DNA from 3 places in the Sphingobacterium sp. SGL-16 genome. Region 2 is predicted to be linked to each of the others. Evidence: riboswitches for the same ligand, from Rfam matches in the RefSeq annotation. Region 2 holds a riboswitch; each other region holds the start of a gene.
What was found. Region 2 has a riboswitch for thiamine pyrophosphate ahead of pnuC (nicotinamide riboside transporter PnuC). Riboswitches for the same ligand answer to the same signal wherever they lie in the genome.
Positions count from the first base shown of each region.

Region 1: it holds a riboswitch for thiamine pyrophosphate, as region 2 does, so the genes downstream of both, G5B32_RS13960 (TonB-dependent receptor) here and pnuC (nicotinamide riboside transporter PnuC) in region 2, are expected to answer to the same signal.
Region 3: it holds a riboswitch for thiamine pyrophosphate, as region 2 does, so the genes downstream of both, thiS (sulfur carrier protein ThiS) here and pnuC (nicotinamide riboside transporter PnuC) in region 2, are expected to answer to the same signal.

Region 1 is NZ_JAAKGQ010000050.1:9,231-14,125, forward strand. It holds gene dtd (D-aminoacyl-tRNA deacylase) at 1-97, opposite strand, end outside; gene G5B32_RS13960 (TonB-dependent receptor) at 180-2,636, opposite strand; TPP riboswitch at 2,693-2,824, opposite strand; gene G5B32_RS13965 (amidohydrolase family protein) at 2,952-4,121, shown strand; gene G5B32_RS13970 (acylphosphatase) at 4,140-4,421, shown strand; gene G5B32_RS13975 (lipopolysaccharide biosynthesis protein) at 4,432-4,895, shown strand, end outside.
Region 2 is NZ_JAAKGQ010000002.1:100,604-105,498, reverse strand. It holds gene fabG (3-oxoacyl-[acyl-carrier-protein] reductase) at 1-626, opposite strand, end outside; gene G5B32_RS01435 (malate:quinone oxidoreductase) at 865-2,358, shown strand; TPP riboswitch at 2,370-2,500, shown strand; gene pnuC (nicotinamide riboside transporter PnuC) at 2,554-3,162, shown strand; gene G5B32_RS01425 (acyl-CoA dehydrogenase) at 3,164-4,249, shown strand; gene G5B32_RS01420 (LLM class flavin-dependent oxidoreductase) at 4,287-4,895, opposite strand, start outside.
Region 3 is NZ_JAAKGQ010000005.1:20,364-25,258, forward strand. It holds gene purL (phosphoribosylformylglycinamidine synthase) at 1-2,647, opposite strand, end outside; TPP riboswitch at 2,834-2,931, shown strand; gene thiS (sulfur carrier protein ThiS) at 2,993-3,199, shown strand; gene thiC (phosphomethylpyrimidine synthase ThiC) at 3,224-4,895, shown strand, end outside.

The DNA.
Region 1 (4,895 bases), on a different contig from region 2:
CACCCAATAAAACTAATAATCCTTGTTCAATAGCTCCTGTAATCTTATCATCTACCGTACAGGATGCATGTGATACTCGTTGAATAACTGCTCGCATGATGTAAAAGTATAAATTTCATCACGCACAAAAAAGCGGTAATCTAACTGATTACCGCCAAAATAAATATTCAGTAAAAAAATTAAAATCTCAAATTGAGCCCTACTAAGAAGTTTGTAGTAGCCTGCGGGTAGTAAAAATTATAATAATCACGGGTGCCTTTGGATTCAACTATCTGTCCCCAGGTATATCCTGAGGTAACATATTTTGAGTTGAAAATATTATTTACAGATATTAATAAGTCTATATTTTTGATTCCAAGAGCCGAAAACGAATATTGTGATTTCAGATTTGTATAGGTGAAAGGATCAATAGAACGTTCTTTAGCCGAACTATTATCTAAATATACTCTTGAAACATATTTTGTCAATAGTGAAATAGACCATTTTTCTGTAGGCAAATACGTGAAATTGTTTGAAAGAATGGTGTTGGCCGCTTTTGCAATTTGCGTGTTCTTATAATAGAATTGTTCTTCTTTCACAAATTCCCATTCATCATCCAGTACAGTGACGTATTCTATGAAGTTTTTAATTTTATTTTCGCTCAAAGCTGCGGTTGCTGACCAAATAAATTTAGGATGAATAGCCCAGCTAGCATCCAATTCCCAACCAATGCGGTAGCTTTTAGGGATATTTACACGAATCTCCCCTCCAGTATCATTCAATTGCCCCGTAGGAATTAATTGATCTTTGTATAACATCGCATAAAAATTTGTTCCCACATTGAAATTTTCATTTCTAAATCGGTATCCAGCCTCTATGTCCTGCATTTTCTCTGGTTTTGGAAATTCATTACGCGGATTTTCTACATAGTCCTTACGAATAGGTTCCTTGCTAGCGTAAGCGTATGATGCGTATATGTTGGAATTTGGATTCAAAAAATAAGTTATACCAAATTTAGGATTGACAAAGTGTAAGTTATCCTTAAAATTGATTGATTTTACCTTGTCGTCATCGCCATTGACACGATAATTTACGTTTCGGTATTGTACATCTAAGTTGAATAGCCAATCATTTAATTTGAGGTCTGTTTTTAAATATGTATTGAAATCTTTTTTCTTAGCATCATTGAAATAATATTTATCATCAAATAGTTGATTTGGATAGATTTCTACAGATTTTACTTCACCATAATGGTCACCCAAATATTCATTATAGGCTCCCCCAAAAGTAAAGTTTAATGCATTAGATGGTTTATAGTTCGCTGAAAAGGTTGTGCCATAGAAATGATTGTCTAACCATTTTTGACGTACTAAATCCGATTTTGCAATAGTGCTCCCACCTTGAACCAAATTTGGAATACCGTATTTGGATAATCTGTCATTTTCTCGGAATTCTTCATAATAACCCGCTCCGCGTGTATAATGCAATGCTGCGTTTAAATTCCATTTTTCATTTGCAATGTAGGTATAGTGTAGGTGAGAATGCGTTTGTGTGTAGTTATCCGTTTGATTGTCATAAGTATAATAATTATAACGTCTATCTGCGTTTAGAAGACGTTCGAATTCGCTACCTGAATATAATCCAAAAGCATTATTGGCATAGTCTTCCAAAGCAGTTCTATCACCAGTCAACAAAGGTTCGGGAGTTCCATACCAAGCTTGGTAGGTTTTTTCCTTTCCAGTGAAAACAGTAGCTTTTAAAATATGTTTATCCGTATACAATCCGCCATCCAAATAAAGCGATTTCAAGTCCGATGTTGCTCGCTCTATATAACCATTAGAACTGATGCGAGACAGTCTGGTGTTAAAGGCAAATTTGTTATTAATCAAGCCTGTTCCTGCTTTGATTGTATTTTTCCAAGACTTGTACGATCCAAAGCTGTTATTTAATTCTGCATAAGGCTTCGTTTCCAAAGCATCCGTTTGGATATTCAACGAAGCACCAAATGCTCCAGCTCCGTTTGTAGAAGTTCCAACACCGCGTTGGATTTGAATACTTTCGGTGCTCGATGCAAAATCTGGAAGATTTATAAAGAAGGAACCCATGCTTTCGGCATCATTTAGCGGAATGCCATTTAAAGTAACATTGATGCGCTGATTGTCTGATCCACGGATCGTCATATTGGTATACCCAATTCCTGCGCCAGCATCCGAACCAATGATAACCCCAGGAGTTTGATCTAATAAATAAGGAATATCTTGTCCCAGATTATTTTTCTTTATTTCCTCTTTGTCTAAATTTTTAAACGTAGTAGCTGAATTTTCTTTTGCGCGTGTAGCATAGACAAAAATAGCATCGGATTGAATGGTAGCTAATTGCAGCTGTACATTATATTCTAATTGATTTGCTAATGTACGAATGCTGAATTCCTTATATCCCAAATGTTTTACATTCAGTAATAAAGAACTTTGATTTTGCATATTGAATTGTACGGTACCGTTATTGTCCGTCTGTTTCGCTGTGTTTCCTAATACGACAGTCGCGTTTTTAAGAGCTGTAGATTTCTCATCTACCACTTTGACGGTAATAATTTGTTGTGCGAAACATACAGTCGCGATGAGGCTCAATGCCCCAGTAGCAATAAATTGCTTAAACATAAAATAATTCTGTTTTTTTGAGTTAAACCTAATTACTGCAAGGGGTTACAGCAACTTCTATTTAACCGCCCATTCCCTACGCTGGCATTATCCAGATCAGGTGTGTTTAATTTATTTTCCTATAAATTAAACCGGGTATAATCTCAGCCTGTCTTTGTGTTGTAAACAAGGCACCCCTATTCGATAAAGCAAATCTACCTTTTTTTTATGGTATTAATAAAAAAATGATATAATTATTACTAAAAAATTGTATCTTTCTCAAAAAATTGGAGAAATCTTATTTTTTAAAATCACACAACACACACATAAAATTAAATGATACAATACTTTTCCGCTGATTATGTTATTCCTGTAACGTCAGATCCTATAAAAAATGGTATAGTAGCTATAGAGGATGGGAAGGTAATAGGTGTCTATAAGGATATAGATACATCTATTAATAAAGCTGATGTTAAATCATTTTCTGGAGTGTTAATTCCAGGATTTGTGAACACGCATTGTCATTTGGAGTTATCTCATTTATTCAACGTTATTCCTGAAAAGACTGGACTAGTGGAATTCATTGGGAAAGTAATGGAAAATAGAGGTAAAGATACAGAAGAGATAATAACCGCAATGCAAAAAGCAGATCAATTCATGTTTGAAAATGGGATTCAAGCAGTGGGTGATCATGCAAATACTGCTATTTCTGCAGAGATAAAAAATACTAGTAAAATTGTTTACCATACTTTTGTTGAGATTATAGGTCTTAAGGAAGAGGAGGTGAATGCAAAGATTGATGAGGCACGAGATATCGAGTTTTATTTTGATTCTACGCATTCTTCAATTACACCTCATGCTCCTTATTCTTGTTCTAAATCATTATTCAAGGCTTTTAAGAAGTCTGTAAGCGAAGACAATATTATTTCTATTCACAATCAAGAGAGTGAAGAGGAGAATAAATTGTTCCGATATAAAACAGGTGATTTCTTGAATTTTTATGAGAAGATAGGGCTAGACTTAAAGGAATTTAAAGCGCAAGCCCGCAATTCGATTCAATCTTATTTGAATTATCTGCCAGCGTCTAATCATACTATTCTAGTACATAATACCTATACTTCTATTAAAGATTTGGATTTTATTACGAGAATGGGGCGAAAAGTAACTTTGTGTCTTTGTCCGAAAGCCAATCTTTACATTGAAAATGTTTTACCGAAGGTTCAATTATTTAATAATCACAAATTTGATATTGCATTAGGTACGGATAGTTTAGCTTCTAATAATACTTTGAGTATTTTGGATGAGCTGAAGACATTGCATCAAGCAAATCGCGAGTTGAATATTCTGGAAACGATTAAATGGGCTACAATTAATGGCGCTAAAGCATTGGGGCTTGAAAAAGAGCTTGGTTCATTAGAAGTAGGAAAGACTCCTGGATTGGTCTTGTTAAAAAATATAACCAATTTAAAAATCACTGACGAGGTTACATTAGAAAGAATTATATAATTGCTTACTTTTGCTTTAATGAAACACATTAATATCAAAGTAAAAGGTAAAGTACAAGGCGTTTATTTTAGAGCAACGACAAAAGCTGTAGCTGACCAATTGGGAGCTAAAGGTTTTGTCGTTAATCTTAATGATGGTTCTGTCTATATAGAAGCTGAAGGGGATAGTTTTACACTAGACTCGTTAGTGGAATTTTGCCATGAAGGACCAGACCGTGCTGAGGTAGAATCATTAGATGTAGAAGAAACTTCTGATATAAAAGGTTTCAAAAATTTCGAAGTTCTAAAGCGTCTTAAATAATTCATCTATTGTGTCGGGCATAAAAAAATTCCTAAGTGATACCGTAATCTACGGATTGACTACTATTATCGCGCGTGTCTTAAATTTTCTACTAACGCCAGTTTTTCTTCGCAAGTTTGAGTCGTCCATCTACGGGATATTCACTAATTTATATTCTTATGCGGCCATGATTAATGCCATCTTGGCATTTGGTATGGAAACGACCTACTTCCGTTATTTGCAGCGTGTAGAAAAAGAAGATAAGGAAAAAGTCTTTAATAATAGTTTTATCGTGACGCTGTTTGCTACTGTAATATTCGTAGCGACAATGTTCATCTTTGCGCAACCTATAGCATCTTTTATAAAATCTGTTGACCTCAATCCTGCTGAATATATCATTTTCGTAAAATTGTTTGCGGTTATTTTAGGTGCCGATGCCTTGGCGGTGGTTCCTTTTGCGCGTTTGCGTGCGGAAGGAAGACCTATCCGATATGG
Region 2 (4,895 bases):
ATACCAGCTTCCCAACCTGCTACTACTTTCGGATCTAATACGTCAGTCATTTCTGTACGGATAAATCCTGGAGCAATCACGTTTGCACGGATATTACGAGAACCTAATTCTTTAGCTACCGATTTAGTGAAACCGATGATACCTGCTTTAGAAGCTGCATAGTTCGCTTGACCTGCATTACCTTGGATACCAACCACCGAAGACATATTAATAAATGAACCTTTACGGTTTTTCATCATAACTTTAGAAGCAGCTTTCGTTACGTTGAAGATAGATTTCAAGTTTACATTGATCACATCATCCCAGTTTTCTTCTGTCATACGCATCAAAAGACCATCTTTTGTAATACCTGCATTATTAACGACGATATCGATAGTGCTAAAATCAGCAACAATGTCATTAATTAATTTTTCTGCTTCATCAAATTTTGAAGCATCTGAGCGATAACCCACGACTTTAGTACCGAAAGCTTGTAGTTCTTGCTCCAAAGCTTGACCTTTTTCTACAGATGAAAGGTATGTGAAAGCCACATTAGCGCCGTGTTGAGCAAATACTTCTGCGATTTTACGACCGATTCCCTTAGAAGCACCGGTTACTAAAGCTGTTTTTCCCTCTAATAATTTCATATAGCAATTTTTATAGTTTCAATTTTACCTCTGATGAAGATTCCTTCATTTTGGAGTTAAAAACAAAAATACACAAATTTTGAAATTGTAGTAATTTATTAAAAAATGACAGTGAATTTCATTTCCGAACCAAGATTGACTTTTTGTTAAAAAATTTCAAACTATATGAGTATAAATTGACAAAATCATTCGTTAGAAAGATTTATGAATGTTAATTTTGTTGGAATTAATACTAGTCATGGGCAAGAAAAAACAAAAATCAGAAGTTGATGTAGTGCTAATTGGTGGGGGTATCATGAGTGCTACTCTAGGTACATTGATCAATGAGTTAAATCCTGATATTAATATTGAGATTTTAGAGCGTTTGGACGTTGTAGCAGCTGAAAGTTCGGATGCATGGAATAATGCAGGAACAGGTCACTCTGCTTTATGTGAATTGAACTATACGCCTCAACAAGCTGATGGTTCAGTAAAAATTGATAAAGCCATCAAAATTGCAGAACAATTCGAGATTTCGAAACAATTTTGGGCATATTTGGTTGAAAAAGGGGTTATTCAAAATCCTGAACACTTCATTCGCAAAGTGCCTCATATGAGTGCGGTATTTGGCGAGAATGACGTGAAATTCTTAAAAACACGTTACGAAGCATTGACTAAACAAACGTTGTTCAAAGGTATGGAATATACGGAAGACAAGACGTTGTTAGAGCAATGGGTTCCATTAATGATGCAAGGTAGAACAGGTAATGAACCTATCGCTGCTACAAAAATGGATATCGGTACGGATGTGAATTTCGGTGCATTGACTAGAGATTTAATTAAGCATCTTTCTACAAAGAAAAACATTAATATTTCGGTTAATCAAGAAGTAAAAGATATCGATCGTGAAGATGATGGCCGTTGGGAAGTAGAAGTAAAAGACCTTAAAACTGGTGATAAACGCGAAATCAAAGCGAAATTTGTATTCATCGGTGCAGGTGGTCACTCTTTATTATTGTTAGAAAAATCAGGTATTCCTGAAGCTAACGGTTACGGTGGTTTCCCTGTAGGTGGTCAATGGTTGAGATGTACAAATGAAGAAATCATCAAACAACACCAAGCGAAAGTATACGGTAAAGCATCTGTAGGTGCTCCTCCGATGTCTGTACCTCACTTGGATACACGTTATATCGATGGTAAACAAGCATTATTGTTTGGTCCTTATGCAGGATTCTCCACAAAATTCTTGAAACAAGGTTCATTCTTCGATTTACCAGCTTCTATTAAGTTGTCAAACATCAAACCGATGTTGTCAGCAGGTTTGGACAACTTAGATTTAACTAAATATTTGATTACGGAGGTGATGAAAAAACCAAAAGACAAATTAGAGTCTTTAAAACAATTCATGCCTACAGCAAAAATGGAAGACTGGGTTATCGAAAAAGCAGGTCAACGTGTACAGGTTATCAAAAAAGATCCTAAACATGGTGGTGTGTTAGAATTCGGAACAGAAGTAGTTTCAAGTGCAGATGGTTCTATCGCAGCTTTATTAGGTGCTTCTCCTGGTGCTTCGACTTCAGTGGCTATCATGATTCAATTATTGAAAAAATGTTTCCCTGAAAGAGCCAAATCAACAGAATACAAAAATAAACTTCGTGAGATGATTCCTTCTTGGGGTCAATCATTGAATGACAATCCAGAACTTTGTGCGCAAGTTCGCGAGCATTCGCAACGCGTATTGAAAATGGATTAATATATAAGTAAAAGAAACTTATGGGGTGCTAGAGTAGAGCCGAATAGGCTCTACTTTTTAAGCTGAGATTATACCCAATTCCGTCTATCGGAAGGAACCTGATCCAGGTAATGCTGGCGTAGGGATTAATTTCTAAAAGCTGTCAAAATATTAGCATTTCCGTAAGTGTAGTTTTAAAAATTATAACGCACTTAAATGGAAATTATAGACCAAATTATAAAAGCCTTTCACGCCACTTCTTGGTTAGAAAGATTCTCTGTGCTTTGCGGCATTATCCAAGTACTTCTTAGTAAAAATAATAAAGTATCTAATTATCTTTTTGGTATTTTGGGTATTGTATCCGGTATGTATGTACTTTTTGGAGCCAAACTTTATGCGGATATCGCTTTAAATATGTATTATCTCGTCATGAGTATATACGGTTGGTGGTATTGGAAAACGAATAAAGATGCGAGCGAACAACCTATTACTTCCTGTACTTCACAAGAATGGACAACGGTTATTGGTATTGTACTTGGCGCTTTTGCGATTTTGTATTTCTTTTTGATATACGTGACCGATTCGGATGTGCCTATTTGGGATGCTTGGGTTTCTTGCACGGCCTGGGCAGGTATGTGGTTATTGGCTCGACGCAAAATCGAAAACTGGATTTTGCTCAACATTAGCAATGCTTTTGCTATTCCTTTATTGATTCACAAAGACTTATATTTATTTGCTTTACTCACGACTTTCCTGTTTATTGTAGCCATTTTTGGTTATTTCAAATGGGCTAGAATTATGAAACTCGAAGCTAAACTATCTTAATATGCACCTAGACGAACAGACTATAGCCGTAATCCGCGATGCACAATCCAAATCTATTCAAGCGAAGCAATTGGTACCTGAACAATTAGATTTAATTTATAAATACAATTGGTTTAACATTTGGGTTACGAAAGAATACAAAGGGTTGGATTTGAGTTTAATAGATGGGTTTAAGTTAATTAAGAATTTAGCGTATTGGGACGGAGGCTTTGCGTGGACAGTAACACTTTGTTCAGGAGCGAATATGTTTGCTGGTTTTATCAATGCCTCACTGGCAAAAGAAGTTTTTGCGAATCCAAAAGTTTGTTTTGGTGGTAGTGGAAGGGCTAATGGCAAAGCTATTTTTGACGGTGAAAAATATCATCTCACAGGTGTGTGGCAATATGCTACAGGAGCGCCACATTTAACGCATTTTACGCTGAATGCTTTTATTTACGATGGAGATGTTCAAAGGGTAAATGCACAAGGCGAATCGGTGATTTATTCCTTCTTCGTGCCAAAAGAGCATGTGTTGATTCATTACGATTGGGATACGTTTGGTTTGGAATGTACGGCCTCACACAGTTTTTCGCTGGATAGTGTAGCTATCGATAAAGCTTATGCTTTTGAACTGAAACCTTCGGAACGTAAAGTAGAAAGTACACTTTACAAAATTCCGTTTATGACCTTCGCCGAGTTGACTTTGCTTCCTAATTATTTGGGGATGTATAAGCGTTTTTTGGATTTAGTCGAAAAGTACTTTTTTGATAAGTCCAAAAATCCCGATTGGGCGGAGAAGTACAGTAAAACTCGTTTTCGTCAGGTAGATAGCTATCAGCAATTAGTTGAAAAGTATGAGCAAAAAGCAGAGGCTCTAATCCAGCAGCTTTGGGAACAAGTTTCGGTCGATGCAGCAAATATCTCCGTAGAGTTATTATCTGAAATTGCCACCGAATCAAGAAGAATAGTTCGCGAAATCAGAGAAGGGGTAACTTCACTATTTCCTTTGGTAGGTATTTCTGGAGCACAAAAAGACAATGAACTGAATATTGTCTTCCGCAATATTTTTACGGCTACGCAGCATAGTTTATTGAATTTGGAGGTGTAACAAAAATGGCTGATAAATTATGTATCAGCCATTTTTGTTATTTTTCTATCAATGCTTTCGCAATAATATCAAATGCTTCTAAACGTTTCTTGGCATCAAAGATATAATTTGTTGCCATGATCTCATCCGCTTGATATTGTTCAGCAAAAGCCAAAACATCTTCACGAATTTCTTTCTCTGTACCAATAAACGTACAATTTACCATACTTTGCACGGCTTGTTCTATTTCGGGAATGCCATCATAGATTGGTTTTTCCGTGGGAGGAGAAAGTGGTTTACGTAAATTCGTCAAGATTCCTGCGAACATATTGAACAAACTCGTGGACTGGAATTGCGCTTCTTCTACAGTTTCTGCCGCCACAATGTTTACACAAATAATAAAATAAGGATTTTGTAGATATTGAGAAGGTTGGAATTTTTCGTGGTAAATTTCTGTAGCTTGTTTTAACATAGCAGGAGCGAAGTGTGCAGCAAAAGCATATGGTAAGCCCAATTCAGCAGCTAAATAAGCACTATCAGTACTAGAACCTAAAAGGTAAATCGGAATATCTAAGCCTTCTCCTGGAAATGCACGCACTTTGGCTTGTACATTGTTTTCATCCAAATATTGCTGTAATTCTAAGATGTCATCTTTGAAATAGAATGA
Region 3 (4,895 bases), on a different contig from region 2:
CGAAAGCTGCATCGTTTTTCGCTTGTAATACGACTGCAATATTCTCATTGAATAAAGCTTTTACTGTATCCGCTTCGCCTAAGTCAGATAAATCGTAGTTAGCCGCTAAGTTGACATCTGCAAAAGTCATCTCCAATAGGGTTGTGATTAAACCACCAGAACCTACGTCGTGACCAGCTGCAACTTGACCTGCTTGGATTAAATCTTGGATAGCGTTGAATGCTTTTTTGAAGTAAGCAGCATCCGTGATAGTTGGCACTTCTTTACCAATCTTATTCAAGATTTGAGCGAATGAAGAACCACCTAGCTTAAAGCTATCTTTTGATAAATTGATGTAATAGATAGAACCTGCATTTTTAGATAAAACCGGCTCTACTACTTTATTAATATCTGTACAGTTACCTGCTGCTGAAATAATCAAAGTTCCTGGAGCGATTACATTTTCACCATTTGGATACTTTTGTTTCATTGATAAAGAGTCTTTACCTGTCGGAATGTTGATACCTAATTCGATTGCAAAATCCGAACAAGCTTTTACTGCTTGGTACAAGCGAGCATCTTCGCCTTCATTGTTACAAGCCCACATCCAGTTAGCCGATAAAGAAACTCCAGCTAAACCATTTTTGATAGGAGCAAATACCAAGTTAGATAAAGATTCTGCAATTGCTGTTCTTGAAGCAGCCGCAGGGTCAACGATAGCCGCTACTGGCGAGTGACCAACAGTCGTTGCAATACCTTCTTTACCTTTGAAGTCTAATGCCATTACACCTACATTATTCAATGGTAACTGTAAAGGACCAGCACATTGTTGTTTCGCTACACGACCACCTACACAACGGTCAACTTTGTTTGTTAACCAATCTTTACAAGCTACTGCTTCTAATTGTAATATGTTGTTTAAGTAAGTAGGAACGTCAGCAACATTATATTCCACATCTGCGTAATTTCTCACGACAGTGTTGTCTTTCATGTATGTTTTTGGAGAAGAACCGAAGAAATCAGCCAAATCATAATCCATTGGTTTTGCACCCGTAGTTTGCGATTGGAAAGTAAATCTATGGTCTCCCGTTACATCACCAACCGTGTACATTGGCGCACGTTCACGTTCCGCCACACGTTGTAATGTTTCGATATCTTTCTCAGCAATCACCAAGCCCATACGTTCTTGGGATTCGTTACCGATAATTTCTTTTGCAGAAAGGGTAGGGTCGCCTACTGGCAATTTATCCAAATCAATTAAACCACCTGTTTCTTCTACCAATTCAGACAAACAGTTTAAGTGTCCACCTGCACCGTGGTCGTGGATGGAAACAATAGGGTTATTATCCGATTCGACTAAACCTCGAATGGCATTCGCCGCACGTTTTTGCATCTCAGGGTTAGAACGTTGAATCGCATTCAACTCAATTCCCGAACCGAAAGCACCTGTATCCGCTGATGATACTGCAGCACCACCCATACCGATACGGTAGTTTTCACCACCTAAGATAACGATTTTATCGCCTGTTTGAGGCGTGTGTTTTTTAGCTTGCTCTAATTTACCATAACCCACACCGCCTGCTTGCATGATTACTTTATCGTAACCTAATTTGCGACCTTCTTCTTCGTGTTCGAAAGTCAATACAGAACCAGTGATTAAAGGCTGACCGAATTTATTACCGAAATCAGAAGCACCGTTTGACGCTTTGATTAAGATATCCATTGGCGTCTGGTATAACCATTCACGCTCTTGTACCGCTTTTTCCCAAGGTCTGTCTTGCAACAAACGCGAGTAAGCTGTCATATAAATCGCTGTACCAGCCAAAGGCAAAGCTCCTTGACCACCAGCCAGACGGTCACGAATCTCACCGCCAGAACCTGTAGCTGCTCCAGAGAATGGCTCAACCGTAGTAGGGAAGTTGTGTGTTTCCGCTTTTACGGATAATACCGATTCAAATTCTTTCTCTTCGTAGAAATCTGGTTTATCAGCTGATTTAGGTGCAAATTGCGTTACTTTAGGCCCTTTGATAAAGGCTACGTTATCTTTATATGCAGAAATAATCTCGTTAGGATTTGTTTCAGATGTTTTCTTGATTAATTTGAATAAAGAAGTCGGTTGTTCTTCACCATCAATGATAAAAGTACCATTGAAGATTTTGTGACGACAGTGTTCCGAGTTTGCTTGTGAGAAAGCAAATACTTCTGAATCCGTTAATTTACGACCTAATTTAGTCGCTAAATTATTTAAGTATTCTACCTCTTCAGGGTTTAAAGCTAAACCTTCAGATTTATTATAGGCATCAATATCGTCGATTTCCAAAATAGGTTCTGGCTGAATATTGATGGTGTACATTTCTTGTGTCAAGGCAGCATATTTCTGCGAAATCATAGGATCGAAATCATTGAAATCTGCTGGAACAGGTTGAAATTCTTCAATACGAATCAAACCTTCAATACCCATATTCTGTGTGATTTCTACAGCATTTGTACTCCAAGGCGTAATCATCGCTGCACGAGGACCTACATAGTAACGGTTAAGGGTTTGATCGTCAAGTTTTTTGGCGTTGCCGAATAGCCAGTTGAGTTTTGTAATGTCTTCTTGTGATAAAGAGTTAACACTTTGAACAGCATAAACGATGTTCGATGGGTTCTCAAAGAAATGGATCATTATTGTATGTTAGTTTTGAACGTTCTTCAAATTAAAATACAAAAATACGCATTATTTTAGAATCATTTGCATGAAAGTAGATTTGTTGGTAAATAGGTATTTATTCACATTTCATACTTCTTAATGAAAATAAAAAGTTAAAAATTAAAAATATTATTGAAAAGTTAATTAAAATCCCTAAGTTAGTGTCAACTTTAGGGGTGTCTACATTTTTGTAGGCTGAGATTTTACCCTCATAACCTGATCTAGATCATACTAGCGTAGGGAAAAGTAAGATGTCTTCGTGTATTTGCATTTCGCAATTTCGTAGCCATTCCTAAAGTTTTACTTAAACAAAATTTAGGAATGGAACTTACAATCAATCATCAAATTTATTATTTCGACCAAGGGCTTAGCTCTTTAGAAGAATTGGTGTTGTTCAAGACCAAAGGGCAAACCAAAGGTGTCGCTGTGGCCTTAAATCAGCGTGTGATTCCCAAATCACAATGGTCAGAAACCAAAATTCAAAATCAGGATAATATTCTTTTGCTGACTGCTACGCAGGGCGGTTAATTCACTTTATAAATACACAAAATTATGAGACAAGACCAAATTACAACAGCCCCCTTTCCGAATTCAAGGAAAGTGTTCATTTCTGGGAACATTCATCCCATTAAAGTCGCCATGCGTGAGATTCAATTAAGCCCCACAAAAATGCGCAATGGTGTAGTAGAAATGAATCCTCCAGTGACCGTTTATGATACCTCTGGACCTTATACCGATGTCCATGCGGATATAGATGTACGAAGTGGTTTACCGCGAATTCGCGAACAGTGGATTTTGGATAGAGGGGATGTGGATATTCTTCCAGATTTCAGTTCTGAATATGGTAAGGAACGCCTAGCAGATAAAAAATTAGATCATTTGCGATTTCAATATTTAGCAAATCCTAAAAGAGCCAAAATAGGAAAAAATGTAACTCAGTTATATTATGCCAAACAGGGAATTATCACTCCTGAAATGGAATATGTGGCAATTCGTGAAAATCAACGCATAGAGCAACTCGAGAATGCTACCAAAGGGATTGCTCATCAGCATGAAGGTGAAAGTTTTGGAGCTAACACGCCAAAAGGAAAAATAACTCCTGAATTTGTTCGTGCTGAAATTGCAGCAGGCAGAGCCATTATTCCGAATAATATAAATCATCCCGAAAGCGAGCCCATGATTATAGGTCGTAATTTTTTGGTGAAAATAAATGCCAACATTGGTAATAGCGCAGTAACTTCCAGTATCGAAGAGGAAGTAGAAAAGGCGGTCTGGGCATGCCGTTGGGGGGCGGATACCATAATGGATTTGTCTACGGGTAAGAATATCCACGAGACACGTGAATGGATTATTCGTAACTCTCCGGTACCTATCGGAACAGTACCGATTTATCAAGCTTTAGAAAAAGTGAATGGCATTGCTGAAGATTTAACTTGGGAAATATTCCGTGATACATTGATAGAACAGGCCGAGCAAGGTGTTTCTTATTTTACGATTCATGCGGGCGTGCTTTTGAGATATATTCATTTGACCGCTAATCGTGTAACGGGTATTGTATCACGTGGAGGTTCAATTATGGCTAAATGGTGTTTGTTTCATCATAAGGAAAATTTTCTATATACACATTTCGAAGAAATCTGTGAAATTATGAAGCAATACGATGTTGCTTTTTCATTGGGAGATGGTCTTCGTCCTGGAGCTATTGCGGATGCGAATGATGCAGCACAATTTGCAGAATTAGAGACTTTGGGTGAATTGACAAAAATCTCATGGAAGCACGATGTACAGGTGATGATAGAAGGACCGGGGCATGTGCCGATGCATTTGATCGAAGAAAATATGGAAAAACAATTGCAAGAATGCGACGAAGCTCCTTTCTATACTTTGGGGCCATTGACAACGGATATTGCGCCGGGGTATGATCATATCACTTCAGCAATTGGCGCGGCAATGATTGGTTGGTACGGGTGTGCGATGTTATGTTATGTGACACCAAAAGAGCACTTGGGGCTACCAAATAAAAAAGATGTAAAAGACGGTGTGATTACCTACAAATTGGCTGCACATGCTGCAGATTTAGCAAAAGGCCATCCTGGAGCGCAGTATCGTGACAATGCATTGAGCAAAGCGCGTTTTGAATTCCGTTGGGAAGATCAATTCAATCTTTCGTTAGATCCAGATACAGCACGTGAATTTCATGATGAAACATTACCAGCTGATGCTG